Regions from separate parts of the Pseudomonas nunensis genome, predicted to be linked through region 4. Evidence: predicted binding sites of a transcription regulator. Region 4 holds the regulator's gene; each other region holds the start of a gene.
What was found. Region 4 encodes FliA, which starts transcription of late flagellar genes. Its sites were predicted from a motif close to CTAAAGTTTNNNNNNNNNNNGCCGNTAA; they were not measured.
Positions count from the first base shown of each region.

Region 1: a site for FliA is predicted at 2,498-2,525, ahead of NK667_RS26620 (methyl-accepting chemotaxis protein). Genes of this name have one in related genera too.
Region 2: a site for FliA is predicted at 2,684-2,711, ahead of NK667_RS12250 (methyl-accepting chemotaxis protein). Genes of this name have one in related genera too.
Region 3: a site for FliA is predicted at 2,025-2,052, ahead of motA (flagellar motor stator protein MotA). Genes of this name have one in related genera too.

Region 1 is NZ_CP101125.1:6,072,468-6,076,681, reverse strand. It holds rRNA gene NK667_RS26635 (23S ribosomal RNA) at 1-1,821, shown strand, start outside; rRNA gene rrf (5S ribosomal RNA) at 1,998-2,113, shown strand; rRNA gene rrf (5S ribosomal RNA) at 2,222-2,337, shown strand; gene NK667_RS26620 (methyl-accepting chemotaxis protein) at 2,642-4,214, shown strand, end outside.
Region 2 is NZ_CP101125.1:2,857,274-2,861,487, forward strand. It holds gene NK667_RS12235 (LysR family transcriptional regulator) at 1-707, opposite strand, end outside; gene NK667_RS12240 (aldo/keto reductase) at 827-1,822, shown strand; gene NK667_RS12245 (hypothetical protein) at 1,868-2,386, opposite strand; gene NK667_RS12250 (methyl-accepting chemotaxis protein) at 2,773-4,214, shown strand, end outside.
Region 3 is NZ_CP101125.1:5,583,179-5,587,392, reverse strand. It holds gene NK667_RS24590 (rhodanese-like domain-containing protein) at 1-373, opposite strand, end outside; gene NK667_RS24585 (HDOD domain-containing protein) at 416-1,954, opposite strand; gene motA (flagellar motor stator protein MotA) at 2,121-2,972, shown strand; gene motB (flagellar motor protein MotB) at 2,976-4,007, shown strand.
Region 4 is NZ_CP101125.1:4,380,627-4,384,840, reverse strand. It holds gene flhF (flagellar biosynthesis GTPase FlhF) at 1-536, shown strand, start outside; gene fleN (flagellar synthesis regulator FleN) at 653-1,483, shown strand; gene fliA (RNA polymerase sigma factor FliA) at 1,480-2,220, shown strand; gene NK667_RS19140 (chemotaxis response regulator CheY) at 2,389-2,760, shown strand; gene NK667_RS19135 (protein phosphatase CheZ) at 2,783-3,571, shown strand; gene NK667_RS19130 (chemotaxis protein CheA) at 3,625-4,214, shown strand, end outside.

The DNA of each region.
Region 1 (4,214 bases), 1.7 Mb from region 4:
TTTAAAGAAAGCGTAATAGCTCACTAGTCGAGTCGGCCTGCGCGGAAGATGTAACGGGGCTCAAACCATACACCGAAGCTACGGGTATCACTTAGGTGATGCGGTAGAGGAGCGTTCTGTAAGCCTGTGAAGGTGAGTTGAGAAGCTTGCTGGAGGTATCAGAAGTGCGAATGCTGACATGAGTAACGACAATGGGTGTGAAAAACACCCACGCCGAAAGACCAAGGTTTCCTGCGCAACGTTAATCGACGCAGGGTTAGTCGGTCCCTAAGGCGAGGCTGAAAAGCGTAGTCGATGGAAAACAGGTTAATATTCCTGTACTTCTGGTTATTGCGATGGAGGGACGGAGAAGGCTAGGCCAGCTTGGCGTTGGTTGTCCAAGTTTAAGGTGGTAGGCTGGAATCTTAGGTAAATCCGGGATTCTAAGGCCGAGAGCTGATGACGAGTGTTCTTTTAGAACACGAAGTGGTTGATGCCATGCTTCCAAGAAAAGCTTCTAAGCTTCAGGTAACCAGGAACCGTACCCCAAACCGACACAGGTGGTTGGGTAGAGAATACCAAGGCGCTTGAGAGAACTCGGGTGAAGGAACTAGGCAAAATGGCACCGTAACTTCGGGAGAAGGTGCGCCGGTGAGGGTGAAGCATTTACTGCGTAAGCCCATGCCGGTCGAAGATACCAGGCCGCTGCGACTGTTTATTAAAAACACAGCACTCTGCAAACACGAAAGTGGACGTATAGGGTGTGACGCCTGCCCGGTGCCGGAAGGTTAATTGATGGGGTTAGCTAACGCGAAGCTCTTGATCGAAGCCCCGGTAAACGGCGGCCGTAACTATAACGGTCCTAAGGTAGCGAAATTCCTTGTCGGGTAAGTTCCGACCTGCACGAATGGCGTAACGATGGCGGCGCTGTCTCCACCCGAGACTCAGTGAAATTGAAATCGCTGTGAAGATGCAGTGTATCCGCGGCTAGACGGAAAGACCCCGTGAACCTTTACTATAGCTTTGCACTGGACTTTGAATTTGCTTGTGTAGGATAGGTGGGAGGCTTTGAAGCGTGGACGCCAGTTCGCGTGGAGCCAACCTTGAAATACCACCCTGGCAACTTTGAGGTTCTAACTCAGGTCCGTTATCCGGATCGAGGACAGTGTATGGTGGGTAGTTTGACTGGGGCGGTCTCCTCCTAAAGAGTAACGGAGGAGTACGAAGGTGCGCTCAGACCGGTCGGAAATCGGTCGTAGAGTATAAAGGCAAAAGCGCGCTTGACTGCGAGACAGACACGTCGAGCAGGTACGAAAGTAGGTCTTAGTGATCCGGTGGTTCTGTATGGAAGGGCCATCGCTCAACGGATAAAAGGTACTCCGGGGATAACAGGCTGATACCGCCCAAGAGTTCATATCGACGGCGGTGTTTGGCACCTCGATGTCGGCTCATCACATCCTGGGGCTGAAGCCGGTCCCAAGGGTATGGCTGTTCGCCATTTAAAGTGGTACGCGAGCTGGGTTTAGAACGTCGTGAGACAGTTCGGTCCCTATCTGCCGTGGACGTTTGAGATTTGAGAGGGGCTGCTCCTAGTACGAGAGGACCGGAGTGGACGAACCTCTGGTGTTCCGGTTGTCACGCCAGTGGCATTGCCGGGTAGCTATGTTCGGAATAGATAACCGCTGAAAGCATCTAAGCGGGAAACTAGCCTCAAGATGAGATCTCACTGGGACCTTGAGTCCCCTGAAGGGCCGTCGAAGACTACGACGTTGATAGGTTGGGTGTGTAAGCGCTGTGAGGCGTTGAGCTAACCAATACTAATTGCCCGTGAGGCTTGACCATATAACACCCAAGCAATTTGCTTGCTTCGAGCTGAAAGGCGAAAGAGCACCAGATTGCGGTGTGTGAAGACGAAACGAACCGAAAGTTCGAAACTGCTCACAAAACACCGAGATCTATCACATACCCATTCGCTGGAGCGTAAACCCGCAAGGGCAAACGAGCCGGCTCCCGAATTTCTTGACGACCATAGAGCATTGGAACCACCTGATCCCATCCCGAACTCAGCAGTGAAACGATGCATCGCCGATGGTAGTGTGGGGTTTCCCCATGTGAGAGTAGGTCATCGTCAAGATTAAATTCCGAAACCCCTATCTGCGTATGCAGGTAGGGGTTTTGTTTTAGTAGAAGTCACCGTTTTTTGCTGGCACGTTACTGCGGTAACGGGCTGGTCACAGAATTTCTTGACGACCATAGAGCATTGGAACCACCTGATCCCATCCCGAACTCAGCAGTGAAACGATGCATCGCCGATGGTAGTGTGGGGTTTCCCCATGTGAGAGTAGGTCATCGTCAAGATTGAATTCCGAAACCCCTGTCTGCTAACGCAGACAGGGGTTTTGTCGTTTTGGAGCAGATAAATCTTCAAGCGACAGTAAGGGCTTAAAGCTAATCCAGAATCTCTAGCACGCCGTTCGGCGGGAAGACGCCACGAATCCCATCCATTTCAGACAATCCCCTAAGATTTCTCCTGATCGTGCCGAAAGACTGGTGAGACATGCGTGCACCAAAGTAGAGCGGCCTCAGAAAGCCGTCTGCGCTGTTACATGGAATGTTGCAATCCGGAACGCATCCCCACTTTTTGCATAAGAAGTCCCATGAAATGAATCTCAAGTTCAGCCATAAAATCCTGCTGGCCGCTTCAGGCGTCGTGGTGCTGGCTTTTGCGTTGTTCACTTTGTACAACGACTATTTGCAGCGAAATACTATTCGGCAGAATCTCGAATCCTCCGTCCAGCAAGCCGGTGACTTGACCGCCAGCAGCGTGCAGAACTGGATGAGTGGCCGCGTACTGGTGCTAGAGAACCTGGCACAGAACGTCGCCCATCAAGGTGCAAACGCCGATCTGCCAGGATTGGTTGATCAACCGGCCTTCACCTCGAACTTCCAGTTCACTTACGTCGGCCAGGCCAACGGTGTATTCACCCAGCGCCCGGACGCGAAGATGCCGGATGGCTACGATCCACGTCAGCGCCCTTGGTACAAACAAGCCGTTGCGGCTGACAAGACCATGCTGACCCCGCCTTACATGGCTGCGGTCGGCGGTCTGGTGGTGACCATCGCTTTGCCGGTGAAAAAGAACGGCGAACTGCTCGGCGTTGTCGGCGGTGACCTGAGTCTGGAAACCTTGGTCAAGATCATCAACTCGGTAGACTTCGGCGGCATCGGTCATGCGTTCCTGGTCAGCGCGGACGGTCAGGTAATCGTCAGCCCGGACAAAGATCAGGTGATGAAGAACCTGAAAGACATCTACCCAGGCTCCAACGTGCGCATCGAGAAGGGTAATCAGAACGTCACTCTGAACAAGCAAGACCGCATCCTCTCGTTCACCCCGGTCACCGGTTTGCCGAACGCCGAGTGGTACATCGGTCTGTCAATCGACAAGGACAAGGCCTACGCCCCGCTGAGCCAATTCCGCACCTCGGCATTGATCGCGATGTTTATCGCCGTGAGCGCCATTGCAGTGCTGCTGAGCCTGCTGATCAACGTGCTGATGCGTCCGCTGACCACCATGGGCCGTGCGATGAAAGACATCGCCCAGGGTGAAGGTGACTTGACCCGTCGTCTGGCCGTGGAAAGCAAAGACGAATTTGGTGAACTGGGTGGTGCGTTCAACCAGTTCGTGGAACGGATTCACGCATCGATTTCCGAAGTGTCCTCAGCGACCCGTCAGGTCCATGACCTGTCGCAACGCGTCATGGCATCGTCCAACGCCTCGATCATTGGTTCCGACGAACAAAGTGCCCGCACCAACAGTGTGGCTGCTGCGATCAACCAACTCGGTGCCGCAACCCAGGAAATTGCGCGCAACGCCGCTGATGCTTCGCAACACGCCAGCGGCGCGAGCGAGCAGGCCGACGACGGTCGTCAGGTGGTGGAAAAAACCATCCTGGCCATGACCGAGTTGTCGCAGAAAATCAGCCTGTCCTGCACCCAGATCGAAACCCTTAATGCCAGCACCGACAACATCGGGCACATTCTGGATGTGATCAAAGGCATCTCCCAGCAAACCAACCTGTTGGCCCTGAACGCGGCCATCGAAGCGGCCCGTGCGGGTGAAGCCGGTCGTGGTTTTGCGGTGGTGGCGGATGAGGTGCGTAACCTCGCTCATCGCACCCAGGAGTCGGCAGAAGAGATCCACAAAATGATCACTTCGTTGCAGATCGGTTCTCGCG
Region 2 (4,214 bases), 1.5 Mb from region 4:
TACCCGGCCTCACACGCGGCCATGTAGCCGTCGGCGCTGTTGACCGAGACCTGCCTGGGCAGATTGACTGCTTGCACCTGCCCCTCCACCACAAACTCAAGCCCGAAGCGCGTGCCGGTGGTCGCGGAGAAATACTCCACCATCTGATGGCCGTGCAGGTCCGACGGACGCTTGGGCACGCCATGACGCTGCAAGTATTCGGGGCTGGCGCAGGTCACCTGATCGAGCATGACCAGTGGGCGTGCCACCAGAGAGTCATCCAGCGGCGAGCCTCCGCGCAACACGCAATCCACGCCTTCGCGAATCAGGTCAATGGTGCGGTCGTTCAAGCTGATCTCCAGTTCGATCTGCGGATACCGGGCGGTAAATTGCGGCAATGCCGGGATCACGATCAGCCGCCCGATACCCGCCGGCATGTCGACCCGCAGTAAGCCTTTGGGATTGTGTCGGGCGGCGGAAAACACCGCTTCGGTTTCCTCAAGGTCCGCGAGCAATTGCACGCACCGGGGGTAATAGGCCGCGCCGTCCAGGGTCAGGCTAATGTGCCGGGTGGTGCGCTGCAACAGTTGCACACCCAGGTGTGCTTCCAGTTGCTTGATCAGAATCGTCACCGAGGCGCGAGGCATTTGCAGGCTGTCCGCCGCCTTGGCGAAGCCGCCCAGCTCGACGATCCGGGTAAACACGCGCATGGCGTTGAGACGGTCCATGGTTCTGCCGCACCTGTCGATTATTTAGAAATCATGAATAGTGATAGCAGTTTTAGCCGGTTTATCTTGTTTCTGTCGAGGGGAACAATGGCGACTCACATTTTCAAGGAGCTGAACTCATGCAAACACGTCAACTGGGCAAGAACGGACCGCAGGTGAGCGCCATCGGATTGGGCTGCATGGGCATGACCGATTTCTACACCACCGGCACCGATACTCGCGAAGCCACCGCGACCCTGCACCGGGCGCTGGAGTTGGGCATCAACCTGCTCGATACCGCCGACATGTACGGCCCGCACACCAATGAAGAACTGATCGGTAAAGCCATCGCCGGCAAGCGCGACCAAGTGTTCCTGGCCAGCAAGTTCGGCATCGTTCGCGATCCGGCCAACCCGACCGCACGTGGTGTCGACGGGAGCCCGGAATACATTCGCCAGTCCATCGACGGCACTCTCAAGCGCCTCGGCGTGGACACCCTGGACTTGTACTACCAACACCGGATCGATCCGCAAGTCGCCATTGAGGAAACCGTCGGCGCCATGGCCGAGCTGGTGAAGGCCGGCAAGGTGCGCTATCTGGGATTGAGCGAAGCCTCAGCGGCGACGCTGGAACGGGCGAACAAGGTGCATCCGATCAGCGCGCTGCAAAGTGAATATTCATTGTGGAGCCGAGATCAGGAAGACAACGGTTGCCTGGCCACGTGTCAGCGCCTGGGTATCGCGTTTGTGCCTTATAGCCCGTTGGGCCGCGGCTTTTTGACCGGAGCACTGAAAAGTCCGGACGACTTTGCCGCCGACGATTACCGTCGCTTCAGTCCGCGTTTTCAAGGGGAGAATTTCGCGAAAAACCTGCTGCTGGTGCAGCAAGTACAAGTGCTGGCCGCCGACAAGGGCGTGACTGCCGGGCAATTGGCGTTGGCCTGGGTGCTGGCGCAAGGCGAGTTCCTGATCCCGATTCCCGGGACCAAGCAGCGTAAATATCTGGAGGAAAATGTCGCGGCGCTGGAGGTGAAACTGAGCACCAGCGAGCTGCAAGCGCTGGAAGCGATCTTTCCGGCCCACGCCACGGCCGGCCTGCGTTACCCGGAAGCGGTGATGCAAATGCTCGACCGCTGATTGCGCGACTTCTGCCCCGCTCAGCGCAATGAGCGGGGCAGACAATCATTTGTCCTTTTTCTTGACCGTCGAGCCGTTACCTTCGCCGTAGGTTTTCAGGTTCTGCAGCACGTAAATAGCTTTCTTGAACTCAGGCACCAGGTAGTTGGCGTACTTGTTGCCCTTGAGGTTGTTGCTCTGGATCGAGTCCAGTTGCGTGGCGAAGTAGTCCAGCGCATTGAATTTGGCATCCGGATCGTTCGGGATACCAAACTTGTCGAATTTGTCGCCAGCGTTGAGCAAGGTCAGCGCGGTCACATCGCCGATGATGCCGTTCTGCTTGAGGAAGGTGCTCATGTTGCCCAATTGCTTGGCCGAGATGTTCGACGGATCGAAGCCCTTGACCTGTTTGAACAATTGCAAGCTATCCATTTTGGCCCGATCGAGGATCGTCGGGTTGGTGCCGACCATGGTCAGGATTTCCCGCACCTTGGCGCTCTGGGTCACCGGTTTCGCATTCTCCGAACCCTGGCGCACCAGCAGGCCCGATTTGGCAGTCCAGTTGCCGACCAGACCAATTGTCATGACCGTACTCCTTTCGACTGGAACATAGAAAATCCTTGTTTTGAGCGAGATGATTGCGGGGAAGTATCGGCGCGAAACGTTAGTACACCTATTAATATTTCGTCTTTTTACAAATTTCGTACATTTTCGATACATATCGCCAAAGGCCCGGTTTCATTGGCCTATATGAAATTTTTGTTCTTGGTCTAGCCGCTCTATCGATTGTCATTTATTACAGAATCATTCCGTTTGTAGCGGTCTCGACACTTGCCTGATCTTGACCGTCTGTCCCCCTGACTGATTTCTTGCACGCCCGTACTAAAGCTCGCCCCCGCCAGGCCGATAAGCCCTGGATAGCCCCACTTCCAGAACCCAAACAATAAAAACGCAGCACAAGGACCGGTCCCATGCCCGCATTCCGTACCATTCAGGCTCGCTACACGCTGTTTCTGGTCCTGTTCATCCTGCTGCTTTCGGTGCTCACGGTGGTGGGCATCAGCCAGTTGGTCGCGCCGAAACTGCGCCACACCGAAGAACAGGTGGCCCTCAACCGCATTGCTGAAGTCGCCGAGCAAATCCAGGGCGAACTGAACAAGGTCCAGGCCCAACAACGCAGCATCACCCAGACTATTCCCCTGCTCGACAGCGCCGCCATCGATACGGTGTTGCCCGGTTTGGTGGACCAGTACGGCGAGCTGAAAGTGTTCGGCGGCGGGATCTGGCCATTGCCTGGCCAGCGTGAAGCGGGCCGCAACAAGTTCAGCACCTTCTGGCACCGCGACAGCTCCGGCAAACTGGCGGTGAACACCTTCTGGAACAGTGACGCCGCACCTAACTATTACGACCAGACCTGGTACAAGGGCGGCATGGCCACCCCACGCGGCCAGTGCGCCTGGGCTGCAGCCTATAAAGATGACGCGAGTGCCGAACCGCGCACCAACTGCGCCATGGCCATCCAGAAAAATGGTGCGGCTTACGGCGTGTCGACCATCGACGTGACCCTGGGCTTCTTCAACGACCTGATCGCGCGCAAGGAAAAAGACCTCGGAGCCGAAATGCTGATCGTCGAGTCCGACGGCAAAATCATCAGCAACAGCTCGCGCATCAGCGGGCCGATCGTGTTGAAAAACATCAGCGAACTGGCTGGCAACTCGCCGTTCGCCAACCAGGTCAAGACTGGCCTGCAAAATCGCGACAAGGCCCAGCGGGTCGAATTCGACAACAACGGCGAAGCCAGCACCTTCTTCATGCGCCCGATCGAAGGCACGCCGTGGTACCTCGCCACCGCCCTGCCGACCAAGCTGATCACCGCCCAGCGTGACGATGTGCTGAACACCTTGAGCCTGTTGCAGATTCCGATGGTGATCCTGCTGGTGCTGTTGCAGATCTATGCGATCCGCCAGTTGATCCACCGCATGAAAATCCTCAAGACCAACATTGACGCGCTGTCCGCCGGCGACGCCGACCTGACCAAGCGCATCACTATCCGCGCCGAGGACGAACTGGGCGCCATCGGCCATTCGGTCAACGCCTTCATCATCTATTTGCAGAACATGATCGGCGAAGTGACCCAAGCCACCGGTGCCATGGCGTCGAGCCTGGACAACCTGCAACGCACCTCGGAGCACACCAGCCAGATCCTGGTGCGTCACGCTTCGGAAACCGATCAGACCGTTACCGCGATCACCGAAATGAGCTCCACCGCCGACAGCGTGGCGCAGAACGCGGCCGAAACCGCCTCGTTCACCCAGCGCGCCAGCGAACACGCGGATCGCTCGCGGGTAGTAGTCGGTGAAGCCTCCAGCAGTGTGGTGGCGTTGATCGAAGAAGTGGCCAGCGCCACGCATAA
Region 3 (4,214 bases), 1.2 Mb from region 4:
AGCCTTCCGCCAGCCACGCTGGCAGACCACCGTCGATGTAGTGGTATTTTTTGTGGCCGATGACATCCAGCAGCCAGATAAAACGCCCGGCCCAACCGCCGCCTTCGTCGTCATAGACCACGTAGACCGCATCCTTGTTATGCCCCAGTTCACCGAACAACGCTTCAAGTGCCGCTTGCGGTGGCATCAGTCCGGGCGCTGGCGCCTGGCCGAGTTGCGTGCGTTTCGGATCGACAAAACGCGCACCGGGCAGATGCCCTTCGGCATAGCGGGCGCTGCTGGTCAGGTCCACCAGAATCAGTTCGCGGGCGTCGAGACGCGGGAGCAAGTCGCTCGGCTCGATCACCAGCGGCAAGCCAGAGAAGTCAGACATGTGAGGTCTCCAGAGCACAAAGGGGAGGATTGTAGCGCAGCCTTATTGGCCGCGGGTGCTAAAGCTATGCAGGGCTTTTTCGATGCACTGCGCGGTTTTGCCAAAGGCTTGCACGGTGATTTCCGAGAACGGCCCGCCGCCCTGGTCCGCCACCACGACCATGATCACCCGGCCATTGTTGACCAATGAGCGCAGCAGCAGGTGTTCGCCACCAAACTGCGCGCGCAGGCTGGCAGGTAGCAGCGCGGAAAACTGGGCATTGTTGGCCGGCGTAATGCGCACCTGAGCTTGTTGCGAGAGCAGACGTTGCAACACGCTGCTCTGGCTCACTACAAAATTCAGGCTGGCGGCTTCTTTCGGCACTCCGGCGGTCTGGTGCACCCGCAGATTGGCGTGGGTGCGGTCGGCCATCAGGATCATTACCCGGCGCATGCCGCAGGCGACCAGGGCGTCGCGTGCCGAGGTGGTCAGGTGCATCGCGTTGGTAAAGCGACTTGGCTCCACCAGCAGCTCTGCGCATTGCTTGCGCCAATTGCTCAGGTCTTCAGTGGTTGGCGCCGGGGCGGGCAGCAGACCGGCGTGGACCCGGTTCATGCCCCACGGCCAAAGCAGCGACACCGCTGGGTGCCAGAGGTCCGGCATCGCATGTTGGCGAGCGCTGTTGGCGGCCTGTTGGTGCAACTGTTGTTGCACTTCATCCATCGGGATTTGCAGGTAAAGGCTGGTCAGGTACTGCCAGCGTTCACTGTGCGGGCTGTCCCAGGCCTGTTGCGCCGACAGCGCAAGACCATTGGCCAGCAACACCGTGTTGGCCGGCTGATTGAGCCAGCGGCGCAAAGTCGGATCGTCGTCGAGGCGGTTTTGCTGGCGCAGCGGATGATCGCTGTCCCGGGCAATGCGCAGGACTTTCACCAGCTCCCGTTGCTCGTTGAGCAGCAGGCGATAACCCTGCTGCACCCAGATCGGCAGCCGCCAGATGTCCACCAGTGCCAGGCAGATGTCCAGCAGGCGCACGCCGAACAACTGCTTTTCGACTTTGCGTGCCGACTCGCCTTTATGGATGACCCGCAGTTCCCATTCTTCGAGCAAGTGCGGATGGGTCAATGCCATCGGCCACAACGGCGAGAGAAACAGCAGGCTGCCCCAATGAATGTCCTGCCACAGTCGTGCCAGGCGATTGGCGAAGAAACCGTTGGCCTGTTGCGTCGCGTGCTGGCTGATCAATTGCAGCTGGCGCAGCGCTTTCGGGATCTCGGACTGTGGTTCGGCGGGCAGGCGCGCGAGCAGTTCTTCGGTGCGTTTCAACCCGAGGCGATTGAGCGCCACATCAAGGTTTTCCGCAGGCTCGGTCATGCTGCCATGGTTGTGGCGGTTAGCCTCGCGAATCACGCTCAAGGCCAGGGCCGGGCTTTCCTGCATCAATTCGGCAATGTCGCGCAGTGAGCTGCGGTTATTGCGAATGGCTTTGCAGACACGGTCATGACTCTCTTGCGGAACCGGCAGGCGCACGCCATCGAGAAGCTTGACCCAGCCGTCGAGAGTGGTCGGTTTTAGAGGTGGAACGTTCGTTTCATTAGCCATGGCTGGACGGGATCATCATTGGCTGTAAACACGCCCGGCGCGGGCTAAATTGGCTTTTCGCCTGAACTGGCTATAGTCTGGCGCAGTTTTGCCGATAAGTAGAAGAAGAGATTTTTTAACTTCCGAATATGACCTTGAACCCGACTCAGTAAGTGCTCTCCTACCTATGGCTAAATTAATCGGCATCATCGTCGTATTCGCGAGCGTGCTCGGCGGATACGTGCTCTCCCATGGCAAAATTGCCGCCCTGATTCAGCCTTTCGAGGTGATGATTATCGGTGGTGCGGCCCTCGGTGCATTCCTGCAGGCCAACCCCGGTTATATGACCATGCACGTGCTCAAGAAATCCTTGGGCATGTTCAGTTCGCGCTTCACCCACACCTTCTATCTTGAAGTGCTGGGCCTGATCTACGAGATCCTCAACAAGAGCCGCCGCGAAGGCATGATGGCCATCGAAGGCGACATCGAAGATGCCTCCGCGAGCCCGATTTTCGCCAAGTACCCAGCGGTGTTGAAAGACGAGCGCATGACCGCGTTCATCTGCGATTACCTGCGCATCATGTCCTCCGGCAACATGGCTCCGCATGAGCTGGAAGGCCTGTTCGACATGGAACTCTATAGCCTCAAGGAAGACTTGGAGCACCCGTCCCACGCGGTGAACGGCATCGCCGACGCCATGCCGGGTTTCGGTATCGTCGCGGCGGTACTCGGTATCGTGGTGACCATGGCTTCCCTGGGCGAAGGCGACCAGAAATCCATCGGCCTGCACGTCGGTGCGGCACTGGTAGGTACCTTCTTCGGTATTCTCGCGGCCTACGGTTTCTTCGGCCCGCTGGCGCATTCCCTGGCCCACGATGCCAAGGAAGAACTGAACGTCTACGAAGCCATCAAGGCTTCGCTGGTGGCCTCGGCTTCCGGCATGCCGCCATCGTTGGCGGTGGAGTTCGGTCGCAAGGTTCTGTACCCGGCGCACCGTCCTAGCTTCGCTGAGCTGGAACAAGCGGTTCGCGGTCGTTAAGTTATGGAAAATAATCAGCCGATAATCATCAAGCGCGTCAAGCGCATTGCTGGCGGGCATCACGGGGGCGCCTGGAAAATCGCCTTCGCTGACTTCGCGACGGCGATGATGGCGTTCTTCCTAGTGTTGTGGCTGCTGTCCACCGCCACGCCGGAACAGAAGATCGCCATCGCCGGTTACTTCAAAGACCCGGTCGGCTTCTCCGAAAGCGGCACACCGTACATCATCGATCTGGGCGGCACGCCGACCCTGGCGCCGGAGAACACCCTCAACCCTGAGGTGAAATCCCAGCCGCAGCCGGACAAGGTGACTGTCGATACCGAACAGGTCGAAGGCATGGCCGAACAGGTCGAGAAAGAACGCCTGGAACTGCTGCTGCAAGAACTGCAAAACAAGGTTGAAGAGAACCCGCAGCTGCAGAAGTTCAAGGACCAGATCCTGTTCGAGATCACTCCTAACGGCTTGCGCATCCAGATCATGGACGCGGATAACCGGCCGATGTTCGATTCGGGTTCGGCGCGTTTGAAGCCTTACTTCGAAGACATCTTGTTGGCCATGGCTGACACGATTAAAGCGGTGCCGAACAAGATCAGCATCAGCGGTCACACCGATGCCAAGCCTTACACCGGCACTGGTGATTTCGGTAACTGGGAATTGTCGGCCAACCGTGCCAACGCGGCTCGCCGTGCGCTGGTCGCCGGCAGCTACCCGGAATCGCAAGTGGCGCGGGTCGTGGGTTATGCCTCGTCGGCGTTGTTTGATCGGGAACATCCGTTCAATCCGGTCAACCGCCGTATCGACATCGTTGTGTTGACCAAGAAGGCTCAAGCGGCCATCGAAGGGGCGCAAGGGGCTGATCCAACCACGACGCCGGGGCAGGGTGCGCCGGGTGAAGCGCCGAATGCGCCAGCTACGCCGGTTGATCCGAATGCTTTGCCTGCGGACAAGCAACCGGTGCCAGCGCATGAGCTGCGTGAGCGGTTGAATCTGTTTGAGGATGCGGCGCCGAAGCCGACGGAGCCTCCCAAGCAGTAATCCATAACAATCAAGCCGACAGCGAAGTCGGCTTTTTTGTGCCACTTTGATTTGGTCACTTTATGCTCAGCGTGGGCGCGGTCCCTGTAGGAGCGAGGCTTGCCCGCGAAGACGGCCTGATAGCCGACCCGCCTTTTGCTGATGTACATCGATCAACTGTGGGAGCGGGCTTGCTCGCGAAGGCGGCCTGATAACCGACCTGTATTT
Region 4 (4,214 bases):
TCGGCGCCCAGGAACAACTCAAGACGTTGGGCCGCATTCTTAATGTGTCGGTGACCCACGTCGATCCGGGCCAGTCCCTGGTGCAGGCGCTGGATCCATTGCTGCGTAAACGCGTGATCCTGATCGATACCGCCGGCCTTCAAGCCAGCGATCCGGCACTGCGCATGCAGCTCGAAAGCCTGGCCGGTCGCGGGATCAAATCGAAAAATTATCTGGTCTTGGCAACCACCAGCCAGAAACAGGTTCTAACCGCTGCTTATCACAGCTACAAGCGGTGTGGGCTGGCCGGCTGCATCCTGACTAAACTGGATGAGACGGCGAGTCTGGGCGAGGTGTTGAGCCTGGCCATCAGTCATGAATTGCCGGTGGCTTACCTCACCGATGGCCCACGGATTCCAGATGATTTGCATCTGCCGCGGCGTCACCAGTTGGTCAGTCGCGCGGTCAGCGTGCAAATGCAGGAAGAACCCAGCGAAGAAGCCATGGCTGACATGTTCGCTGATATTTACCACAGCCCGACCAAGCAGGTTGGCTGAGGTACTAATGAACAGTTTTTGTACCTACATCGATGGTCTGCCATGCATTGTTCAGTTGATGAACGCGCAGCCAGTAATGTGGCCTCCGTCTATGCAAGACAAGGTAAAGAAATAACATGGGCAGCATGCATCCCGTACAGGTGATCGCGGTGACCGGCGGCAAAGGTGGCGTCGGGAAGACTAACGTGTCAGTGAACTTGTCCCTGGCTCTAGCAGAGCTTGGCCGGCGCGTCATGCTGCTGGACGCCGATCTGGGTCTGGCGAACGTCGACGTTCTGCTGGGACTGACGCCCAAACGTACCCTGGCCGACGTGATCGAAGGCCGCTGCGAGCTGCGCGACGTTCTGTTGCAAGGCCCCGGCGGTATCCGCATCGTGCCGGCCGCGTCCGGCACTCAGAGCATGGTGCATCTGAGCCCGGCCCAACACGCCGGCCTGATCCAGGCTTTCAGCGATATCGGCGACAACCTCGACGTATTGGTGATCGACACTGCTGCGGGTATTGGTGACTCGGTAGTCAGTTTTGTTCGCGCAGCCCAGGAAGTGTTGCTGGTGGTGTGTGACGAGCCGACGTCGATTACCGATGCCTACGCCCTGATCAAATTGCTCAACCGCGACTACGGCATGAACCGCTTCCGCGTCCTGGCCAACATGGCCCAGAGCCCGCAAGAAGGTCGCAACCTGTTCGCCAAGTTGACCAAGGTCACGGACCGCTTCCTCGACGTCGCCTTACAATACGTCGGTGCTGTGCCTTACGACGAAAGCGTGCGCAAGGCCGTGCAGAAGCAACGTGCTGTCTACGAAGCCTTCCCGCGCTCCAAGTGCGCCCTGGCCTTCAAGGCGATTGCCCAGAAAGTCGACACCTGGCCGCTGCCGGCCAACCCGCGCGGGCACCTGGAATTTTTCGTCGAGCGTCTCGTGCAACAGACCGCAGGACCCGTCCTATGACAGCCAGTGGCTACAACCTCTACAAGAAATCGGCGCGTGATTCGCAATACGAGCTGATCGAGCGTTATGCGCCACTGGTTAAACGCATTGCTTACCACTTGCTGGCGCGTTTGCCGGCCAGTGTCCAGGTGGAAGACCTGATCCAGGCCGGGATGATTGGCCTGCTTGAAGTGTCGACCAAATATGACGCCAGCAAAGGCGCGAGTTTCGAAACGTACGCGGGCATTCGAATCCGTGGCGCGATGCTCGATGAAGTACGCAAGGGGGACTGGGCACCACGTTCGGTCCACCGCAATACCCGTATGGTCAGCGACGCAATTCGCTCGATTGAAGCTAAAACCGGCCGTGACGCTAAAGATCACGAGGTTGCGGCCGAACTCCAATTGAGTCTCGACGATTATTACGGGATTTTGAACGATACCTTGGGCAGCCGCCTGTTCAGTTTCGACGACCTGTTGCAGGACGGCGAACACGAAGGGCTGCACGAGGATGGCGCCAGTGCTCATATGGAGCCGTCGCGCGATCTGGAAGATGAACGTTTCCAGGCTGCATTGGCGGACGCGATTGCCAATTTGCCGGAGCGTGAGCGACTGGTGTTGGCGCTGTACTACGACGAAGAGCTGAACCTCAAGGAAATCGGTGAGGTCCTGGGTGTCAGCGAATCGCGTGTCAGCCAGTTACACAGCCAGTGCGCGGCCCGTTTGCGGGGGCGTTTGGGGGAGTGGCGAGCGCGCTGAAGGCAGTGTGGGGACACTGCGAACGAGGCTGGTGTGGTGTTGAACTGCAGCGGTCTCGATCTGTTGTGCTCCAGACAGTCATTTGAGTGCTTTGCCGGATTGATTGAAATGGCGCGTCCAGGTGCTGGGCGCGTTTAAGACTGCTTGGAGGTCGAATTGGACAAGAACATGAAAATCCTCATCGTTGATGACTTCTCAACGATGCGGCGGATCATTAAAAACCTGTTGCGTGACCTTGGGTTCACCAACACGGTCGAGGCTGACGATGGCACCACTGCCATTCCGGTTCTCAACAGCGGCAGCATCGACTTTCTGGTAACAGACTGGAACATGCCTGGCATGACCGGCATCGACCTGCTGCGCCACGTGCGCGCCGATGAAAAACTCAAGCACTTGCCAGTGCTGATGGTGACCGCCGAAGCCAAGCGCGAGCAGATCATCGAAGCGGCCCAGGCCGGTGTTAACGGCTATGTGGTCAAACCCTTCACGGCCCAGGCGTTGAAAGAAAAAATCGAAAAGATTTTCGAACGCATCGGTTGAGCAACTGCGCCACGGGGGAGCTATGGAGCATAACGAATCTTCACAGGGCGATTTTGAATCGACCCTGAAAAAACATGCGGTCGAACTGGTCGAAAGCCTTGAAAAAGGCAGGTTCGGCGACGCTGTGCAACTGATCCATGAGCTCAACCAGACCCGTGACCGCGGCCTGTATCAGGAAGTGGGCAAGCTCACTCGTGAGCTGCATAGCGCGATCGTCAATTTCCAGATTGACCCGAACATGCCGCAAGCCGAGGAAGTCTCGCAGATCACGGATGCCACTGAGCGTCTGGGTTATGTGGTCAAGCTGACCGAGGCCGCTGCCAACCGCACCATGGACCTGGTGGAAAACGCCACGCCGCTGGTCAATGGCCTGAGCCAGGAAGCCCAGGCCTTGAGCACTGACTGGGGACGCTTTATGCGTCGCGAAGTCGGGGCTGAAGAGTTCCGTGAGTTGGCCCGGCGGGTCGACGGTTTCCTGACGCGCAGCAGCGAAGAAAATCGCGTGGTGTCGAGCAACCTGAACGACATTCTGCTGGCTCAGGATTACCAGGACCTCACCGGTCAAGTGATCAAGCGCGTGACCCAATTGGTCACCGAAGTTGAAAGCAACCTGCTCAAGCTCGTGCTCATGGCCAGCCAGGTAGACCGCTTTGCGGGTATCGAACATGACCGTGAAGCGATGCTTGCTGAAAAAGATCCGCAAAAACATCTCTCTCAGGGTGAAGGTCCGCAGATTCATGCCGATAAAAGAGAAGACGTTGTGTCCGGTCAGGACGATGTGGACGATTTGTTATCCAGCCTAGGATTTTAGAGTTTTAGCATTTTAGGTTTTTTAGGTTTTTAGACCTTGGGAGCACCCCCTTAATGAGCTTCGGCGCCGATGAAGAGATCCTTCAGGATTTCCTGGTTGAGGCCGGCGAGATTCTAGAGCAACTGTCCGAACAGCTGGTCGAGCTGGAAAGCCGACCAGATGATGCGGACTTGCTCAATGCAATTTTTCGCGGTTTTCACACTGTAAAAGGGGGCGCCGGCTTCCTCCAGCTCAACGAGCTGGTGGAGTGCTGTCACATCGCCGAGAACGTGTTCGACATCCTGCGCAAGGGTGAACGACGCGTCGACTCGGAATTGATGGACGTGGTTCTCGAAGCGCTGGATGCGGTGAACGGCATGTTCACCGAAGTCCGCGAACGCAGCCCGATCACGGCTGCCACTCCAGAATTGCTTGCGGCACTGGCCCGTCTGGCCGAGCCGCAAACCGCCGATGAAGCAGCCCCGGTTGCCGAAGCGGTGGAAGAACCGGCCGCTGAAAGCGAGTCGGGCGACATTACCGATAACGAATTCGAACAACTGCTGGACTCGCTGAACGCCGTCAAGGCCCAGGCCGAAGCCCCGGTAGCTGCGCCAGCGCCGAGCAGCAATGCTGCGGCCAGCGACGAAATCACCGACGCAGAGTT